Regions from separate parts of the Arthrobacter sp. KBS0703 genome, predicted to be linked through region 1. Evidence: riboswitches for the same ligand, from Rfam matches in the RefSeq annotation. Region 1 holds a riboswitch; each other region holds the start of a gene.
What was found. A riboswitch is a leader RNA that binds a small molecule or an ion and turns the genes downstream of it on or off. The one in region 1 is predicted to bind thiamine pyrophosphate.

Region 1 (4,818 bases):
GGCGACCGTGGGCATCTACTCCACCGGGTCCCAGTGGGGGCAGATCGTCGGCCAGGTCACTGCGGACAGCAGCCTGTATGACCTCCCGAGCTGGCTCGCCGGTGCCCGCACTGCGACCGGGGCCAAGAACAACTGCGCCGCCTCACCCCTCACTCCGGGCGGCAACGTGGTCCTCACCCAGTTCGTCGCCAAGGGCTTCGACTACGACTACTCCTGCCTCTAGCGGGGCACCGGCCGCTAGAATCTGGCCATGCATACCATCGACGGCGTCCGGCCAGCCGAACCAAGCGAGGCCGAGGCCCTGGCCCGGCTCCATCTTGAGTGCTGGCGCGAGACGTACTCGGGGCTCCTGTCCCCCGCATTCCTCGCGGCACAGCGCGTGGAGGAACGGCTGGCCCTGTGGCAGCGCCTGCTGGCCGGCCCGCACGCGGAGCGTCAGTTCGTGGCCATGAGCGGCGGACGCCCGGTGGGATTTGCCGGCTCACTTCCGCCGGCGGAAGGCCGGGACGTGGCCGAACTCTGGGGCATCTACCTCCTGAAGGCTCACCACGGCACGGGGCTGGGCCAAAAGCTCCTGGACGCAGCGCTCGGAGCCGGGCCGGCGGCGCTCTGGGTTGCGGAAGACAACCCGCGCGCCCAGGCGTTCTACCGCCGCAACGGCTTCACCTTCACCGGCGCCCGGGAAACCATTGACGAATGGGAGGGGCTACCCGAGCTGCGGATGGCTCGCTCCTGAAGCCCCTGGGCCTAGGACCCTTCGAGCCACACCATGTTCCACGTGCCCGCCCACAGCGCGGCGGTCACGGCTCCTCCTGCGATCAGGGCGCCGCCCAGCAGTACCCAGATGTCCAGCCCGCTGTACGTTGATTCGCGGGCCCAGGTCCGGCTGGCGCCGCCGAAGCCGCGGGCTTCCATGGTGACGGCCAGGCGGGTTGCCCGGCGGATGGCCTGCACCAGCAGCCCGAAGCTCTGGCCCAGGGTGGCGCGGAGCCGCTGCCACGGGTTGCCGCGGGACCCCACTCCACGGGCCCGGCGCGCCATGCCGATGGTCTGCCATTCCTCCGCCATCAGCCCCACCAGCCGCATCGCCGCGAGTGTGCCGAGCACGAAGCGGTGCGGCAGCCTCGCCTTCTGTGCCAGCGCGTCGGCGAGGTCCGTGGGGTCGGTGCAGCTCATCAGGAGCACCGCGGGCAGCGCGATGGCGAGGCCGCGGAGCAGGAAACCGAGCCCCAGCTCCAGGGAACCTTCGCTCATGGACCAGAGTCCGACGTCGAGCAGCACCTTGCCGCTGTCCGGCGCCAGGATGGAGGTGCTCCAGCCGCCGACGGCCGCCGCGAGGATCAGCGGCCAGCCGCGCTGCCACAGCAGCGTGAAGGTCAGTCCGGCCAGCGGGAACAGCAGGATCTCGCACACCAGCGCCACGGACGCGGACATCCAGTCGATGGACAGCGCCAGGACCAGCGTGATGAGGAAGACCGCCGCGAATTTGGCCAGCGGGTTGGCCCGGACCAGCACGGCCTGGTTGCCGGCGAGGGTCAGCGCGTCCCTCATGGCGCGGCCTGTTCAGGAGCCCTGAGTTCACGGCTGCCCAGCCGGAGCTCGGTGCCGCCCAGGACGTGGGTGAACTCCTCGTCGTGCGTCACGGAGACCACGGCGGTTCCGGCGTCGAGCAGTTCGGACAGGAAGGAGGCGAGCTCGGCCCAGGTGTTGGCGTCCTGGCCGAAGGTGGGTTCGTCGAGGACCAGGACCTGCGGGTGCGCCGCCAGGACGGTGGCCACCGAGAGCCGGCGCTTCTCTCCGCCGGAGAGGGTGTATGGGTTGGCGTCCACGAGCTCGGTCAGGCGGAGCCGTTCCAGCAGCTCGTCCACGCGTTCCTCGCCGTGGCCCAGGTGCTTGGGGCCGAACTGGAGCTCGTCCAGGACCCGGCCCGTGACGAACTGGTGCTCGGGTTCCTGGAACACCGTTCCAATCCTGGCGATCAGCTGCTCCGCCTTCCATTTGTAGGGGTCGATCCCGGCGCCGCGGCTCAGTTCCACTGCGGCGGACACCGTGCCGGCCACGGGCGGAAGCAGTCCGGCGAGGGTCAGCGCGAACGTGGACTTGCCGACGCCGTTTGGTCCGGTGACGGTCAGCGCCTCACCGGCGCGGACCTGTGCCGCGACGTCCCGCAGGACGGGAACGGGCGGGACGGACTTGAAGCCGCGGCGGCGGGGACGTTCGCGCGAAACCGCCAGGTCCTCGGCGGCGAGGAGCAGCTGGCCGGAGGCAACGGCCAGCTCCCCCGGCATGTTGGCGGCAGCAAGGCCCGCGGCTGCTGCAGTGCCGCCAAACGTCCGCCGCCGCGTGGCCGGAACGTAGCCCGGCACCCAGACCCCGGCGGCGGTGAGCATGCCGCGTGCCTGTTCCAGGACCTGGTCCGGGGGGCCGTCGATCAGCACGGCCGGCCGCGTGGCGGACCCCGGCTGCAGGACCACGATCCTGTCCACGAGGTCCTTCCACACCGCCACCCGGTGCTCCACGACCACAAGCGTGGCGCCCGTCTTGTCGAGGCAGCGCCCCACGGAGTCCCGGACTTCCAGCACACCGGCCGGGTCAAGATTGGCCGTGGGCTCGTCCAGCAGGATCAGCCCGGGACGCATCGCCAGGATGCCGGCCAGCGCAAGGCGCTGTTTCTGCCCGCCGGACAGCGCCGACGTCGGATGGTTCAGCGGCAGGTGCACCAGCCCGACGTCGTCCAGCGCCTCGTGCACGCGCGCCCAGATCGCGTCGCGGGGAACCGAGAGGTTCTCCGCGCCGAACGCGACGTCGTCGCCGAGGCGGGAGAGCACCACCTGGGTTTCGGGGTCCTGCTGCATGAGGCCGGCGCGGCCCCGCCGGGTGTGCGGCGGCTCGCCGTCGATCAGGAGGCTGCCGGATTCGTCCGCGTCGTCGCTGTCTGGGGTGCCGCCGTCGGCTGCTGTCACGTTTCCGGAGGTACTGTCGCCGAGCACGCCGGCGAGGGCGTGGAGCAGCGTGGATTTGCCGGCGCCGGAGGGGCCCAGGAGCAGGACGCGCTCCCCGGGACGGATGTCCAGGTCCAGCCCGTGGACTGCCGGCCTGATTCGTCCGGCGTGGCGCCAGCCCCAGCCGCGGGCGGTGACCGCGGCGGGGCGGACACCGCCGTCGTGAGGTGTGGGCATCAGGAGAAGACGGGCTCCGTGGCTGCCTTGCGGGACGCGAACGAGCTCAGCACGCCGGTTTTGGCCAGGGCGCGGGTGGCGATCCAGGACAGGGCGCCGGCAATGATCGCGCCGGAGATGGAGGTGAAGATGATGTACGCGAGCTTGTCCCCTGCCGTGTAGGCGATGTTCCAGCCCCACGGGAGGAACGAATCGTTCAGGCCGCAGAACAGGCCGGCGCCGGCTCCTGCCAGCAGCGACCCGGGCAGGTTGAATTTCTTGTACATGAAGGCGGCGAACACCAGCTCAGCGCCGAGGCCCTGCAGGACACCCGAGATGAGCACCGTGGTGCCGTACTGGGATCCCATGATCAGTTCACCGGTGGCGGCAACGGTCTCGCAGAACAGCGCCGCGCCCGGCTTGCGGATGATGAGCATGCCGAGCACGGCCGGGATCATCCAGCCGCCGGCGTAGAGCCCGGAAAGGGGCGGGTAGACCGCGTTGACCGGAGCGGAAATGAGGTTGGCGCCCTGGGACCAGGCCCAGAAGATCACGCCGCCGGCAACGGCGATCAGTGCCGCCACCACGATGTCCGTCACGCGCCAGTTGTAACCGGTCTTCTTGATTGCTGCAGTTGTCATAATGTCCTCCTGAGGAACAGGAGGGGAAAGCGCTCCCCGGCTGCGGGTGGTTGGGCCGCCAGCTGCCGGACACTTTGAGAACTCGACTCCCTTGCGCCGGTACTAGCCGGATCAGGTTCGAGGGTCTGCGGCTGTCCGCACTCTCAGCGCCCATCCGCGGTTCGGCTGGCAGTTGCCAGTGATCCCCGACGGTGGCGCTCCCCTGTCGTAATAAATCTGCCCTTGTGGGCTGATCCAGTTTACACCGGGACGGCCCCGGAAGACCGGGGGCAGGTGTCACAATCCGGGAGTTTCCGCGCCTGCCGGTTACCGGTCCGGAGTACATTGGGGCCATGACACAACAGGACTCCGTCATTGGCGCAGCGACCGGCTTCGACCCCGACTCCCCCGACGAACAGCCCGCAGGTTCCCTGGAGGCGCTGATCGCCGAGATCGAGGCGCAGATCGCCGCGCTGCAGTTTCCCGCCTTCAGCAAGGACGACGCCCTCAACCTGGGCCTCCTGCTGGTTGAACTCGGCAAGAAGGGCAACCTGCCCATCGCCATCGACATCACCAAGGGCGAACAGGTCCTGTTCCACGTGGCGCTCGAAGGCGCCACGCCGGACAACGAGGGCTGGGTCAAGGCCAAGCAGCGGACGGCGGCACGCTACGAGGAACCGTCGCTGCTGGTGGGCCTGCGCGGCAGGGTGGGCGGCAGCCGGATCGAGGACAACGCCTGGTTCGACCAGTCCACCTATGCGGCCCACGGCGGCGCCTTCCCCGTCTATGTGCGCGACGTCGGCGCGGTCGCCATTGTCACGGTGTCCGGGCTGCCGCAGAAGGCCGACCACGATCTGGTGGTTCAGGCGCTGACGGAAATCCACCAGTCCATGCGGCTAGGCTAGGGGAAGTCCAGAATTCAAGACGCTAGGAGTCCCTGAATGAATTTCTTCATCAAGCTGCTTGGTACGGGCGTCAGCCTGCTGGCCGGGTTCGCCGGCACCAAGGCCGTGGATACCATCTGGGAAAAGACCACCGGC
Region 2 (4,818 bases), 3.2 Mb from region 1:
CCGTGCCGTAGCGGGCGATCTCGGTGGCGCCGATGGCGGACGTGATGTGGTCGTAGCCCGGGGCTATGTCGGTGACCAGGGGCCCGAGGGTGTAGAACGGGGCTCCCTTGCACAGCTCCTGCTGGCGTTCCACGTTTTCCCGGACCAGGTGGAACGGGACGTGGCCCGGCCCTTCCACCATGACCTGGACGTCGAATTCCCAGGCGCGCTGGGTCAGCTCGGCCAGGGTGTCGAGTTCGGCGAACTGGGCGGCGTCGTTGGCGTCCGCCGTCGCGCCGGGCCGCAGGCCGTCTCCCAGCGAGAAGGCGACGTCGTACTTTGCGAAGATCTCGCACAGTTCGTCGAAGTGCGTGTAGAGGAAGTTTTCCTGGTGGTGGGCGAGGCACCAGCCGGCCATGATGGCGCCGCCGCGGGACACGATTCCGGTGACCCGCTTGACTGTGAGGGGAACGTAGCGCAGCAGCACGCCGGCGTGGATGGTCATGTAGTCCACACCCTGCTCGCACTGCTCGATGACGGTGTCCCGGAAGATCTCCCACGTCAGTGCGTTGGCTTCGCCGTTGACCTTTTCCAGTGCCTGGTAGATGGGCACGGTGCCGATCGGCACGGGGGAGTTGCGGATCAGCCATTCCCGCGTGGTGTGGATGTCATCCCCGGTGGAGAGGTCCATGACGGTGTCGGCGCCCCACTGGGTGGCCCACTGGAGCTTGTCCACCTCTTCGGCAATGGAGCTGGTCACGGCCGAGTTGCCGATGTTGGCGTTGATCTTCACCAGGAAGGCCTTGCCGATGATCATCGGCTCCGATTCCGGGTGGTTGATGTTGTTCGGGATGATGGCGCGCCCGGCCGCCACTTCGCTGCGCACCAGTTCAACATCGCAGTTCTCCCGCAGGGCGACGAAGCGCATCTCCGGAGTCACCACGCCCTGCCGGGCGTAGTGCATCTGCGTCACCGTCTTACCGCCGACGGCGCGGCGGGGCACCGGCTGCGCTCCCTTCCACTCCGCGGAAGCTGCGCCGCGGCGCACGGCTGACCGGCCGTCGTCGAGCAGGTTCCGCTCCCGGCCGCCGTACGGCTCCGTATCCCCGCGGGCCTCAATCCACTCCGCGCGGAACGGCGCCAGGCCCACCACCGGGTCGCTGCCGGGTCCGGCCGTCCGGTAGACGCGCAGCGGCTCGTTCTGTTCCCCGTTGGGTGAGGGCTCCAGGGCGATCTCCGTTACCGGAACCCGCAGGCCGTCCCCCTCCAGGTAGGCCAGGGAATGGGACTTCAGCGACTGGGTGGTCGCCTGGCCGGTTTCAGCTTCGGCTGCCTCATTTTGGGCAGGGATCAGCTGTGTTTTCTGGGTGTTCATTTACTGCTCACTTCCTTCGCCGGCATTACCCGGACAGGTTCAACGGTCGCAGGCTGCGCTAGCCCGATCTCAGCCCCTGCAGGGGCACCCGTGTGGTCGTAGACGAAGCTACCACAGGGCAGCGGGCCGCCGCCCATCCATGCCCGGTGTGACTGCAGGTGTGACAGGGCGTGCGGCCACGGGCGGGACGGCGCCCCTGGCCAGGGCCGGCCGGCGGATTAGGCTGGAGTCATGGCGCGCATCATTGAATTCAGCGGAACCGTGCTTACCGGCCCGGACCGGGAGCGGCACGGACTCTGGGCCGTGGACGGCTGGCTGACCTTCCAGCGGCCGACTGAAAGTCCGGACGTTGTGCTGGACGGCTGGGTACTGCCGGGTTTCGTGGACGCGCACTGCCACATCGGGCTGGGCCCCGGCGGCGCCGTGGACGACGACGTGGCGCACGGCCAGGCGATGACGGACCGGAATGCCGGGACGCTGCTGGTCCGGGACGCGGGCGCAGCCAGCGACACCCGGTGGCTGCAGCAATCGCCGGATGCGCCGAGGATCATCAGGGCCGGGCGGCACATCGCCAGGACACGGCGCTACCTGCGGAACTTCGCCGTCGAGGTCGAACCGGAGGATCTGGTGGAGGCGGTCCGGAAGCAGGCGCGTGCCGGGGACGGCTGGGTCAAGCTGGTGGGGGACTGGATCGACCGCGACGCCGGCGACCTCGCGCCGTCGTTTCCGGCCGCGGCGGTACGGGACGCCGTCAGCGCCGCCCACGATGAAGGCGCCAGGGTCACTGCGCACTGCTTCGGAGAAGACACCCTGGATGACATGCTCGACGCCGGAATCGACTGCGTCGAACACGCCACAGGGCTATTGCCGCGGCACATTCCCCGCTTCGTGGAACAGCAGGTGCCGATCGTTCCGACGCTCATCAACATCGCCACGTTTCCGGACATCGCCGACCAAGCCGAAGCCAAGTTCCCGCGCTATGCGGCCCACATGCGCGGGCTGTGGGAGCGCCGGAATGAGCGCGTCCTGGAAGCCTACGAGGCCACGGTGCGGGTTTTCGCCGGAACGGACGCGGGCAGTGTGATCCGGCACGGCCGGATCGCCGACGAGATTCTGGCACTCCACGCAGCCGGCCTTCCGGCGGCTGCAGCCCTGGACGCCGCCTGCTGGGGCGCCCGCCGGTGGCTGGGGGCCGACGGCCTGGCCGAGGGGGCCAGCGCCGACGTGGTCCTGTGCTCGGAGGATCCCCGCGCGGATCCGGAAACGATCCGCGATCTGAAAGGCGTGGTTCTGCGGGGGAAGATCGTCCGTTAGGAATAAATTGAAGCTTCAAGTAATTTAGAGATGTAGGGACCACCGAAATCCGGTGGCCGGGGAGTCAGGGAGCACTCAATGACAACAGCATCCAGCAACCAGGATCTTCTTCCTGCCGATCTCACCATGGGCACCGTCATGCTCAAGGTGGGGGACATGAGCCTCATGACCGACTACTACCAGCGGGCCCTCGGCCTCGACGTCGTGGCAGAGCAGGACGGCGGCCTCTACCTCGGGCGGCTGCAGACGCCGCTGGTCCACCTGGCCCCCGCGCCCGGACTGAACGTCCCCGGCCGGGGTGAAGCGGGCCTCTTCCACACCGCCCTCCTCTTCGACAGCCAGGCGGCACTGGCGGCCACGGTGGCCAGCGCAGCCCAGTATGAGCCGCAGTCCTTCACGGGCAGCGCCGACCACCTCGTGAGCGAGGCGTTCTACTTCAGCGACCCCGAGGGTAACGGCATTGAGCTCTACTGGGACCGCCCCCGCGACGCCTGGGCCTGGGACGGCACAAACGTCGTCATGGACAGTCTGGCGCTGCCGCCGCAGCGGTACCTGCAGGAGCACCTGACCCAGGAGTCCGTGGATGGCCAGCGCGGCACGGAGGCCGGAGTCGGACACGTGCACCTCCAGGTCGGCGACGTCCAGTCGGCCCACGACTTCTACGTCGGGACGCTCGGGTTCGAAAAGACGGCCGGCTGGCACGGCCAGGCGCTCTTCGTTTCGGCCGGCGGCTACCACCACCACATGGCCATGAATGTCTGGAACAGCCGGGGCGCCGGCCCGCGCCGCGACACCCTGGGCCTGGGTGAGGTCCTGATTGAAGTCCCGTCCGGTGACGACGTCGGAGCCCTCGCGGATCGGCTCAAGGTTGCCGGCGTCGCTTCGCACCACACGGGCGCCGAGCTTCGCTTCGAAGACCCTTGGCGCAACCAGATCCGCGTAGCCGTCCGCTAGGTCCTTCCGGCAGGGCACGTGCGCCGTGGGTTAGGCTAAATTCAAACAGCCCGGGGCGGTCTCCGCCGCCGCCAAGGGCACACGCCGTCGACGGAACGAGGACGAATTCCATGGGCTTCACCGAAATATTTGTCGCCACCCACAAGGAAGCCCTCAAGCGCGCCGAAGATCTTGACGGCGGGGGCGCCGCTGCCGGGGCGGGCGTCCGCATTCCCGGCATCAGCGACTTTGAAATCGAGCAGCTCGGGGACCTCGCCGGCACTGCCGTGCACGCGGCCGGGGCCGATTATGAACTGGCCATGGTGGACGTCGCCAGCGACTCCCTGCTCGGCGTGCCGCCGGCCATGGTCCGGGCGCTCGCTGAATTGCTGAGTTACGAGTCCGAAGGCGAGGGCGACGTCCTGGACGACGTCGCCGAGCGGTGGGCGGCCGAGGACGACATGCCCTTCGGCCCCGAGGAAGCCCGGAAGTATGTCCAGCAGCTGGCGGAGCTCGCCGGCAGCGTCGACGAGGGCAGCAGGACCGGCCTCTACGTCTGGTCCTCCTGACGGCGGCGCCGCGCCGGCCCGTTCGGCGTGGCTCCCGTTGCGGACCCCGGGTCACGGCGCGAATGCGGCCCGGAACCGCGAAAACACGGTCTCCGCGCATGTCAAGTCGAAATAACGCGGCCGATCTGGCACAATAAACAGGTACTCGATCTGCGTGGCCCCTCTCTCCGCGTCTGGATCTTGTCCTTATGAACCCCCTAGTACGGCCCGCCCCACGGGTGCAGAACGCCGGGCTCGACCCCGTTTCAGAAACAGGAGTGACCACAAAAGTGGCCGTAAAGATTCGCCTTAAGCGCTTCGGTAAGATGCGCGCACCGTACTACCGCATCGTCGTCATGGACGCACGCTCCAAGCGTGATGGCCGTGCCATCGAAGAGATCGGCAAGTACCACCCCACCGAAGAGCCCTCATACATCGAGGTCGACACGGACCGTGCCCAGTACTGGCTCAGCGTCGGCGCACAGCCGTCCGAGCAGGTTGCCGCGATCCTCAAGGTCACCGGCGACTGGCAGAAGTTCAAGGGTCTCCCGGGCCAGGAAGGCACCTTGAAGACCAAGGTTGCCAAGGAAGCCTTCGTTGCCCCGGAAAAGGGTTCCGTGATCATCCCGGAAGCCATCACGAAGAAGGCCAAGGCAGAAGCTCCCGCCG
Region 3 (4,818 bases), 3.5 Mb from region 1:
GCCAGACCTCGGAGATCTCCGCCGCGTCCGTGGTGTCGATCCCGATCTCCACGGTCCGGTACCTGTCTCTTATACACATCTAGATGGTACAGGCCGGGCTCCGACTGGGCTCCCGCAGCCGCTGCGGCGTCGCAGACCGCGGCCGCGGCGTTGACGTCGCGCGGCGTGACCTCGCCGCCGGCGTCGTGGGAACTGAACCGGATGAACAAGCGGTTATAGCGCCAGTCCAGGTCGGGATGGTGGTTGCTGTCCTCGGCAATGCGCCCGACGGCGGCGATCAGCTCAAGCGCGGAAGCCGCCGTCGGCGTCTTGTAGACGGTGACCAGGCCGCCGAGCCGGTAGCGCCAGTCGGGCAGGCCGGCGAGCGCAGCGTCGATCTGCGGGCGGGTGAGGATGTCGTCTCTGGCGGCCACGGCTGACTCCTAAGCGAGGATCCAGTGAGCGTGCCGCGCCGCATGGTCTCCGTGGGCGGTCCGGACCTACAGGAACTCTGCCCGGCCCTCCATGGCCGATGACGCCAAGGCATGCTCGCGGCGCGGGATCCGCCCGGCCGCCTTCGCCAGCCTACCGGCGATAACCGCGTGTTTGAAGGCCTCCCCCATGAGCGACGGGTTCTGGGCCCGGGTCACCGCAGTGGCCAGCAGTACGGCGTCGCAGCCCAGCTCCATGGCCAGTGCCGCGTCCGAGGCCGTGCCGATCCCGGCATCCAGCACCACCGGAACGGAAGCCCGCGACACGATCAGCTCGATGTTGTGCGGGTTGAGGATTCCGAGCCCGGTCCCGATGGGTGAGCCCAGCGGCATGACGGCGGTTGCCCCCAGGTTTTCGAGCCGCAGCGCCAGGACGGGATCATCGTTGGTGTAGGCAAAGACCTTGAAACCGCGGTTGACCAGCTGCTCGGTGGCGTCCACAAGCTCCACGGCGTCCGGGAGGAGCGTGTGCTCGTCGGCGATGACTTCCAGCTTCACCCAGTCGGTTTCCAGGGCCTCGCGCGCCAGCTCGGCCGTCATGACGGCGTCCCGCGCCGTGAAGCAGCCGGCGGTATTTGGCAGCACGCGGATGTTGTTGTCCAGGAGCAGCTGGAACAGGGATCCCGTTTCGGCGGGCGAGTAGCGCCGCATGGCTACCGTTGTCAGCTCGGTGCCGGAGGCCAGCAGCGCGGCGCCGAGCCCGTCCAGGCTGGGAGCCCCGCCGGTGCCCATGATGAGCCGCGAGGTCAGTTCCACGCCGTCAATGACGAGGCGGTCGGCTGAACCGGTCCCCTGCTGCGCTGCGGCCGCTGTTGTTTCGGTCATCGTCCTCATCCTCCCTGGACTGCTGTGACGAGCTCGATGTCGTCGCCCTCTGCAAGGGCCGTGCTGTGCCACTGGCTCCGGGGCACCACCTCGGAATTGCGTGCCACGGCCACCCCGAGCCGCTGGCCGTCGGCGGCCTGTCCGTCCGCGGCAAGTATGCGCCCCGTGACCTGGCTGACGAGCGTCGTGACGGAGGCGCCGGCGCCCACTGCCTGTTCAATACCGTTCAGTGTGATGTTCATGCTGGTTCCTTGTCCTGGTCAAATGTGACTGTGCCGGATGAATACAGGTCGCCGGCTGAAGATGGGTTGCCGGCGCTGTGTGGCTTGCCGGCGCTCACTGCGGCGGCGCCGGATGCGGACAGCTCCGGGGAGAACCTCCCAGGCCGGAAGGCAGCCCAGCGGCCGTCCTCCACGCCGTCCATCAGCTCGCGGCAGATTGCCGCGGCCGCCGGGGTCAGGAGCACGCCGTGGCGGAAGAACCCGGTGGCGACGATGAGCCCGGCCACCGACCTTCCGGCGCCTGACGGGGCACGGCCTGCCGGGACACGGCCCAGCAACGGCGCGTTGTCCGGTGTTCCCGGCCTCGCCCTGGCTGTGGTTTCAAGGAGCTCAAGTTCCGCCACTGCGGGCACCAGGGACTGCGCATCCCTGAGCAGCTGATAGACCCCGCCCGCGCTGGGTCCGGACAGGTCGTCCTCCCGCTGGGTGGCACCTATCACCACGGTGCCGTCCCGGCGCGGAACCACATACACGGGCACGCCCCGGACCATGCCCCGGACCGTGGCGGTCAGCAGCGGGCGGAGTCGCTCCGGGACCCTGAGCCGGAGAATGTCCCCGTACACGGGCCGCAGCGGAAGCCTGAGGCCCTCCGGCAGCGCGTCCAGCGATCCCGCGGCCAGGCCGTTGGCCACTACCGTCTCGCCGGCCAGGACAGTCCCGCCGCCGGTGAGCCGGACTCCGCAGACCCCCTCGTTGTCCCACAGCAGGCCAGCGGCGTGCTCCCTGACCGCGTATCCCTTCCACGCACCGGCCACCGCGGTCCCGGAACCGGGCGTGTGCTCGGCGAGCGCAGCGGCGAGGCTCTCCACGAGCCGCCGCGGATCCACCTGGTGGTCGGCCGGGATGTCCAGGGCGCACGAGATGCCCGGACTCAGCAGCGGCTCCCGGGACCGTGCCTCCCGGATGGTCAGTGGTTCGACGACGAGCCCGCTGGCCCGCTGGACTTCGCGTAGGTCCATCAGCGCGCGGCGGTCGGCGGGGTCCGCGCCGACGGCGAGGGTCGGCGTCGGGAGGTAACCGGTGTCCCGCCCGCCGTCTGCGAGCGCGGCAGCGAAGGCCGGCCACCGGGCCGAGGAATCGAGCATCAGCTCCAGGAGTTCCTCTTCCTGGTAATGCAGCTCGCTGACCGGTGCCAGCATCCCTGCGGCCGCCCAGCTGGCGCCCGTTCCGGGCGCTTCATCGATGAGGACCACAGAGCGTCCCGAGCGCCTTGCCTCCCAGGCAATCCCGTGGCCCACCACGCCGCCGCCGATGACGGCGACGTCGGCATGCAGAGTTGCTGTGGCAGCGGTGGTCCCGCCGGATCCAGGGTTCATGGAAATCCTTCCCTACGCCGGTACTAACCGGATCAGGTCAAGCGGTCGGCTCTCACGCCCTCTCAGCCCTGCGCCGTTTGTGACAGCTGCAGCGGGCTCCCGCGGTACCTGCCCAGTTTAGAGGAACTAGGCTGGGTGCCATGACCGCGCATGACGTCCACACCACCGCCCGCCTCTACCTCTGCACCGATGCCCGCCAGGAGCGCGGCGACTTCGCCGATTTCGTTGATGCGGCATTCGCCGGCGGGGTGGACATCATCCAGCTGCGCGACAAGACCATTGAGGCCGCCGAGGAACTCGAACTTCTGGACGTCCTGCGCCAGGCAGCCCACCGGCACGGCCGGCTCTGGGCCGTCAACGACCGTGCGGACATCGCATCACTGTCCGGGGCACCGGTGTTCCACATCGGCCAAAAAGACCTGCCGCTCCGTTCGGCGCGCAAGCTCCTGCACGCCGCCACGGTGATCGGGCTGTCCACGCACACCACCGGCCAGGTGGATGCCGCCATCGCCGCCACCCACGGCCGCACCGGGCTGGACTATTTCTGTGTGGGACCCGTGTGGGCCACCCCCACCAAGCCCGGACGTGCCGCCGTCGGCCTTGACCTTGTCCGGTACGCCGACGAGGCCGTCCGCAAGGCGGATGAGGAAAGAGTCGGCGGCCTGCTCCTGCCCTGGTTCGCCATCGGCGGGATCGATCTCACCAACGTGGAGCAGGTCGTGGCGGCGGGCGCCAGCCGGATCGTCGTCGTCCGCGCCATCACCGAGGCGCCCGATCCGGCAGCCGCGGCTGCCGAGCTGCTGTCCGCCCTGGATGCCGCCGACCAGTCGGCCGCTGCGTCGTAGCAGAGGTCGGGTCGCAGCCGGGTACGCCCAGCCGACCCGCAACCTTTACGGGCCGAGCGGGCCGCTATCCGCTCAGGCCAAGCTGCACCATCCGCCGCGAGTGGTTGTCCGCGAGTTCCGCCGTGAGGCTGCGTATCAGCTCCCGCGCCGCGGCATCGTTCGCACCGTCCTCCGCTTCGGTGAGCAACCCGCTCAGGAATGCGTGTTCGTAGCCCACGCGCTGGGCCTGGGTGACGGCCTCGCCCAGGAGCCGGCGGCCCCACAGCGCCAGCCGCGAGGCGAGCCGGGGATCGTCGGCGAGCGCCCCTTTCAGGCGTTCCCGGAGTACGTCCGTGGCTTCCTCCGATGACTGGATCTGCTCGATGACCTCCCGGGTTTCGGCATCCACGTACCGGGCCACCATGCGGTAGAAATCGGCGGAGACCGTGTCCACCACGTAAGCCTTCATCAGGGATTCGTACCAGTCCGCCGGCCGGGTCCGTTCATGGAAGTGATCAACGGCGGCCTGGAACGGGAGCATGGCATCCTCGACGTCCACGCCCATGGCGGCGAGCTTCGCATTCACGATCTCGTAATGCCGGAACTCTATGACGGCGATCCTGCCGAGCACGGCGCGGTCGTGGAGCGTGGGCGAATAGCGGGCATCCGAGGAGAGCCGTTCGAACGCGGAAAGCTCGCCGTAGGCCATGACGCCGAACAGATCTGCCACGAAGCGGTCGTACCGAGCGGTGTCAGCCGAGGATGTGCCCATAATCCAAGACTAACGGCGCAATTCGGGCTAACCTGATTTTCGTGTCACATCATCGCCTGTCCCCCAGCGTCCATGAGCAGACCAACGCGCTTGCGGACGCCCTGAGCGCGCTCCGAACGGAGCTGGAACTGCCCGGCGAATTCCCGGAGGACGTGCTCAAAGAAGCGGAAGCGGCCGTGGCGGAACGGGAGCTGCCGGAGCTTGATCTGACCGCCGTCGAATTCCTGACGATAGATCCGCCGTCGTCCACCGACCTGGACCAGGCGCTCTTCATCGAACGGTCCGGGGCTGGTTACCGGATTCTCTATGCCATCGCGGACGTGCCGTCCT
Region 4 (4,818 bases), 3.0 Mb from region 1:
GCGACTATCTTACCGGGTCTGGCCCCCGATTCCGGTCAGCTGTGGTGGCGCGGCGCGTCGAAGAATTCCACCTCGTAGCGGCAGGACTGCCGGAAGGCGGTCACCATGGCCTCCCGCTCGGCCGGCGACGCGGCGAGTCCCGCCGCGTCAGTGATGCCGATGGCCTTCCTCGTGGCGGCGGCGAAGTCCTCGTCGGCGTAAGTCCGCAGCCAATCGGCGTACGGGTGGGCCGCAGGCGCCCCGGCCGCAACGAATTGCGCGTGCAGGGCCTCCCCGGCGTCGGCGTACAGCCAGAAGCACGGCAGGACCGCGGCCACCAGGACTGAATAGCTGCCGGACACCGACGCGGCCAGCAGATGGTCCACGTAGGCCTTGGTGACGGGCCCCAGTTCCGCCTGCATCGTCCTGGTGCTCAGCCAGCTGCGGTGCAGCTCCGATTCGACTTCGAGGCACTGCTGCGCCGACCGGGCCCAGAACAGCTGTTCGGATTCGGTGGGGGCAAGGGCACTGGCCCGTGCCAGGACGCGCGAGTACCCGTTGAGGTAGATGGCGTCCTGGGCAAGGTAATAGGCGAATTGCTTCTCCGGAAGCGTGCCGTCCGTCAGCGCTTTGATGAATCCCAGGCCAAAGATCGCTTCGAGATCGGCAGCGGCTTCTGCGCGCAGTAGCTCGGCGAAGTCGCCTTCCCGCCGCGGCGGTCCGGCCGGCGCCGGGGCGCCAGGCGTCAAGTCACCGGAGGGCAGGTTCGCGGACGGCAGGTGGTGGAAGTGGTTCACCGGTCCGTTGCCGCTGCCCACCTCCAGCTGGTCGGAGGTGCGGAGCGCCTCGGCAAGCCACGGTTTGACGGCGCGCAGGGATGCTTCCCAGTCCCCCAGCCTCGCCTGGACCGTTGCCATGGCGGACGACAGCGAACATCCGGTGCCGTGGCTGTTGCGCGTTTGGATCCGCTGGCCGTCCACCACCACGACGTCGGCGGACAGCAGGCCCCGGGTGTTGATCAGGGCATCCGGGCAGTCATCGCCGTCGAGGTGGCCGCCTTTGACCAGCACGGTGGCCCCGGTTCCGGCTGCAAGCCGCCTGCCCTGCTCCAGCGCCTCGGACCAGCTCGCAGCCTCGGGCTCGCCGAGCAGCATGCCCAGCTCCACGAGATTGGGGGTGATGAGGTCAGCCAGCGGGAGGAGCGCGCGGAGGGCCGCCTCGGCGGACGCCTGAAGCAGCCGGTCGCCGCTCGTCGCCACCATGACGGGATCAAGAACAACGACGCCGGGACGGACCTTCTCCAGCCAGCTGCGGACCGCGGTGATCACCTGCTCGTCACCGAGCATTCCGATTTTCACGGCGTCAACACTGATGTCGTCGCTGACGGCGTTCAGCTGCGCGGTGAGGAACGGCGCGGGCGGAACGTGCACGCCGCTCACCCCCCTGGTGTTCTGGGCGGTCAGCGCCGTGATGGCGGCCATTCCGTAGCCGCCGCTGGCTGCGATGCTTTTCAGGTCCGCCTGGATACCGGCGCCGCCCGACGGATCCGAGCCGGCGATGGCAAGGACACGCGGAATGGTCCGGGACGTAGCGACGGTCGTGTCGACGTCGCTGACGGCGGAACCGGGAGCGGCCGCAGGCGCGGGCAGGACAGATGCTGTAGACAAACGAGACATCCCTTCGCCGGTGCTGACCGGACAGGTTCAACGGGTTTGGATCTCAGCCGGCACCTGGCGCGGCACCCCGTGTCAGTCCCCCAGCCTAGCGGCTAACTCCGCCGCCGGCACTGCGTTGCGGATTACGACCAACGGCGTTAACCAGCGGAAGCCGGTGCTGCAACTGCAGCACCGGCCTCCGTCATGACGGGTCAGCTCAGAGTTCTGAGGCGGGTACGCCTACTCCGAGAATGATCGGTTCGTTCGCCGGCTTGGCGGCCGCCGCTGATTCCGCTTCAGGAGCCTTGGCCTCGTGTGAGTGCCCGGTGGCTGCTGCCGGAGCCGTCTCGTGGTGCTCCACCGACGTCTCGTTCGCTGCGCCCTGGGCACGGCTGGCGCTGCGGTTGCGGCGCGGGCGGCGGGCCCGGGGCTGCAGGGCGGAGTGGTCCTCATAGCGGTCACCGTCAGAACCCGGGGCTCCCGTGGCGGGACGTGCCGTTGCCGCAGCAGGGGCAGCAGCTGCGCGTTCAGCAGCTGCCGGTGCTGCGGCGGCCGGGGCGTTTCCCCCAGCGGAGGGCGCCGGCTCGCCGAGGTGGGCGAAGGCCTTCTCCAGCCGGTCCAGGGTCAGTGCCGGGGATTCCTTGGCGTGTTCGTCAGCGTGCTCAACAAACGGCAGCACCACTTTCTCGCCGCCCAAAGGTCAGCACGGCACCCGGGCGGCCCGAAACGCTTTCCGTCTCGGGGGCGCGGTGCACGACCGGGCTTTCCGGGGCGGCCGCGGCGGGCACGTCCGGACGGGCGGCGTCGCCGGTGGCGCTGTGGGCGGCATCCTCATGCAGGTGCGCGGCGTGGGCTGCGGCTGCAATGTTGGCCAGTGCTGCCCGGGTGGCTTCGGCCTTGGCGTGGCGCTCCGCGTCGGTGGGCTCCGGGTGGGCAGCGGCCGAAGCCGCCGGGGCGCCGTCAGTCGCAACCTGCCCGCCCTTGCCGCGGCGGCGGCTCTTGCGCTCGGTGCGGGCGACGGGCTGGCTCTCGGTCCGCGGGACATGGTGCTCAGCGGCCACGATGTGTATAAGAGACAGGCGGTGCTCGACGGGCTCGTCGTGGGTGACGATGCCGCGGCCGGCGCACGTCTCGCACTGCTCGCCGAAGACTTCCAGCAGACCGGTGCCCATGCGCTTGCGGGTCATCTGTACCAGTCCCAGGGAGGTCACTTCGGCCACCTGGTGCTTGGTGCGGTCACGGCCCAAGCATTCCACCATGCGGCGCAGGACCAGATCGCGGTTGGATTCGAGCACCATGTCGATGAAGTCGATGACGATGATGCCGCCGATGTCGCGCAGGCGCAGCTGGCGAACCACTTCCTCGGCGGCTTCCAGGTTGTTCTTGGTGACGGTCTCCTCGAGGTTGCCGCCGCTGCCGGTGAACTTGCCGGTGTTAACGTCCACCACGGTCATGGCCTCGGTGCGGTCAATCACCAGCGAGCCGCCGGAGGGCAGGAACACCTTGCGGTCCAGGGCCTTGTGGATCTGCTCGTCGATCCGCCAGGCCGCGAAGATATCGGTGTCCTTGGTCCACTTCTCCAGGCGGCCCACCAGGTCGGGTGCCACGTAGGTGACGTAGGCCTCGATGGTGTCCCACGCCTCCTCGCCGGAAACGATCAGCTTCGAGAAGTCCTCGTTGAAGACGTCGCGGACCACCTTGATGGTCAGGTCCGGTTCTCCGTAGAGCAGTTCCGGGGCGAGGACCTTCGTGGAGCTCGACTGACCCTCGATGCCTTCCCACTGCGCGCGCAGCCGGTTGATATCGTGCGTCAGCTCCTCCTCCGAGGCGCCTTCCGCCGCGGTGCGGACGATCACGCCGGCATTCTCCGGCAGGCGGTCCTTGAGGATCCGCTTCAGGCGGTTGCGTTCGACGTCTGGGAGCTTGCGGGAGATGCCAGTCATGGAACCGCCGGGAACGTACACGAGGTACCGGCCGGGCAGCGAAATCTGGCTGGTGAGGCGGGCGCCCTTGTGGCCGACCGGGTCCTTGGTGACCTGGACCAGGACGGAGTCGCCGGACTTCAGCGCGTTCTCGATCCGCCGCTGCTTGCCCTCGAGGTTGACCGCTTCCCAGTTCACTTCACCGGCGTAGAGCACGGCGTTGCGGCCGCGGCCGATGTCAACGAAGGCGGCTTCCATCGACGGCAGCACGTTCTGGACCTTGCCCAGGTAGACGTTGCCGATCAGGGAGTCCTGCTGCGTCTTGGACACGAAGTGCTCGGCCAGCACACCGTCTTCGAGGACACCGATCTGGATTCTGTCGTCGCGCTGGCGGACGATCATCTGGCGGTCCACGGATTCGCGGCGGGCCAGGAACTCGGCCTCGGTGATGACGGTGCGGCGGCGGCCGGTGTCGCGGGATTCGCGGCGGCGCTGCTTCTTGGCCTCCAGCCGGGTGGAGCCCTTGACGGACGTGACGCGGTTGTTGACCGGCGCCTCGCTGATGGCGCGCGGCGCACGGACGCGGGTCACGGTGTTGGGGGGATCGTCGCCCTCCCCGCCCTGTCTCTTATACACATCTAGGTCGCCACGGCGGCGGCGGCGGCGGCGGCGGGACGTCACGCCGTCGTCGGCCTGGCCGGTGATCTCTTCATCGGCGTCGTCGGCCGCATCGCTGCCGTCCGCATCGACGTCGGAGTCGTCGGTGTCCGTGATGTCGCGGTCAGTGCGGCTCCGGCCCCGGCGCCCGCGGCTACGGCGGCGGCGGCGTCCGCCGTCGTCGTCCTGCTCGTCCTCGACGCCTTCGACGTCGCTGTCCTCGGCGGCGGCGGCGCGGCAGCCGGGCGGATCACTTTGTTCAGGTCTGGAGCCTGAAAGATGATCGACGTGACTGACGCCGGCTCCAGGAAGAGCGATCCCACCGGGGCCTGTTCTTCAGGCTCCTCTTCGGCGGCCGCCTCCTGCGTGCCGGCGGCCGCGGTTGCCTCGGCCTGGATCTCCGGAACAGTGGTCTCTTCAACCCGTGTCTCTGCTGCCGGGGTTTCGACTCCTGCGGCCGGGGCTTCCTCCGGGGCGGCCGTTTCTGCGGCAGCGGCTTCGGCTGTTTCCACGGCCTTGGGCTTGGCCACGCGCCGGGCGGCGCACAGGCTTCGCTTCGGGCTCGGGCTCTGCAGCGGCCTCGGGCTCGGCAGCGGGCTCGACGA

Region 2: another riboswitch for thiamine pyrophosphate. It lies ahead of thiC (phosphomethylpyrimidine synthase ThiC); the one in region 1 lies ahead of B1A87_RS19745 (ECF transporter S component).
Region 3: another riboswitch for thiamine pyrophosphate. It lies ahead of thiO (glycine oxidase ThiO); the one in region 1 lies ahead of B1A87_RS19745 (ECF transporter S component).
Region 4: another riboswitch for thiamine pyrophosphate. It lies ahead of B1A87_RS05725 (bifunctional hydroxymethylpyrimidine kinase/phosphomethylpyrimidine kinase); the one in region 1 lies ahead of B1A87_RS19745 (ECF transporter S component).

What each region holds. Positions count from the first base shown of each region.
Region 1 is NZ_MVDG02000001.1:4,254,551-4,259,368, reverse strand. Features, by position in the region: gene B1A87_RS19765 (hypothetical protein) at 1-223, shown strand, start outside; gene B1A87_RS19760 (GNAT family N-acetyltransferase) at 251-736, shown strand; gene B1A87_RS19755 (energy-coupling factor transporter transmembrane protein EcfT) at 748-1,551, opposite strand; gene B1A87_RS19750 (ABC transporter ATP-binding protein) at 1,548-3,179, opposite strand; gene B1A87_RS19745 (ECF transporter S component) at 3,179-3,799, opposite strand; TPP riboswitch at 3,870-4,013, opposite strand; gene B1A87_RS19740 (heme-degrading domain-containing protein) at 4,132-4,683, shown strand; gene B1A87_RS19735 (DUF4235 domain-containing protein) at 4,720-4,818, shown strand, end outside.
Region 2 is NZ_MVDG02000001.1:1,098,494-1,103,311, forward strand. Features, by position in the region: gene thiC (phosphomethylpyrimidine synthase ThiC) at 1-1,354, opposite strand, end outside; TPP riboswitch at 1,349-1,456, opposite strand; gene B1A87_RS05145 (amidohydrolase family protein) at 1,586-2,668, shown strand; gene B1A87_RS05150 (VOC family protein) at 2,747-3,622, shown strand; gene B1A87_RS05155 (hypothetical protein) at 3,733-4,170, shown strand; gene rpsP (30S ribosomal protein S16) at 4,440-4,818, shown strand, end outside.
Region 3 is NZ_MVDG02000001.1:740,357-745,174, reverse strand. Features, by position in the region: gene B1A87_RS23575 (VOC family protein) at 1-79, opposite strand, end outside; partial or broken gene B1A87_RS23570 (4a-hydroxytetrahydrobiopterin dehydratase) at 195-413, opposite strand; gene B1A87_RS03580 (thiazole synthase) at 480-1,295, opposite strand; gene thiS (sulfur carrier protein ThiS) at 1,301-1,537, opposite strand; gene thiO (glycine oxidase ThiO) at 1,534-2,892, opposite strand; TPP riboswitch at 2,885-3,005, opposite strand; gene thiE (thiamine phosphate synthase) at 3,033-3,737, shown strand; gene B1A87_RS03560 (ferritin-like fold-containing protein) at 3,802-4,488, opposite strand; gene B1A87_RS03555 (RNB domain-containing ribonuclease) at 4,530-4,818, shown strand, end outside.
Region 4 is NZ_MVDG02000001.1:1,209,273-1,214,090, reverse strand. Features, by position in the region: gene B1A87_RS05725 (bifunctional hydroxymethylpyrimidine kinase/phosphomethylpyrimidine kinase) at 36-1,655, opposite strand; TPP riboswitch at 1,638-1,735, opposite strand; partial or broken gene B1A87_RS05720 (Rne/Rng family ribonuclease) at 1,852-4,818, opposite strand, start outside.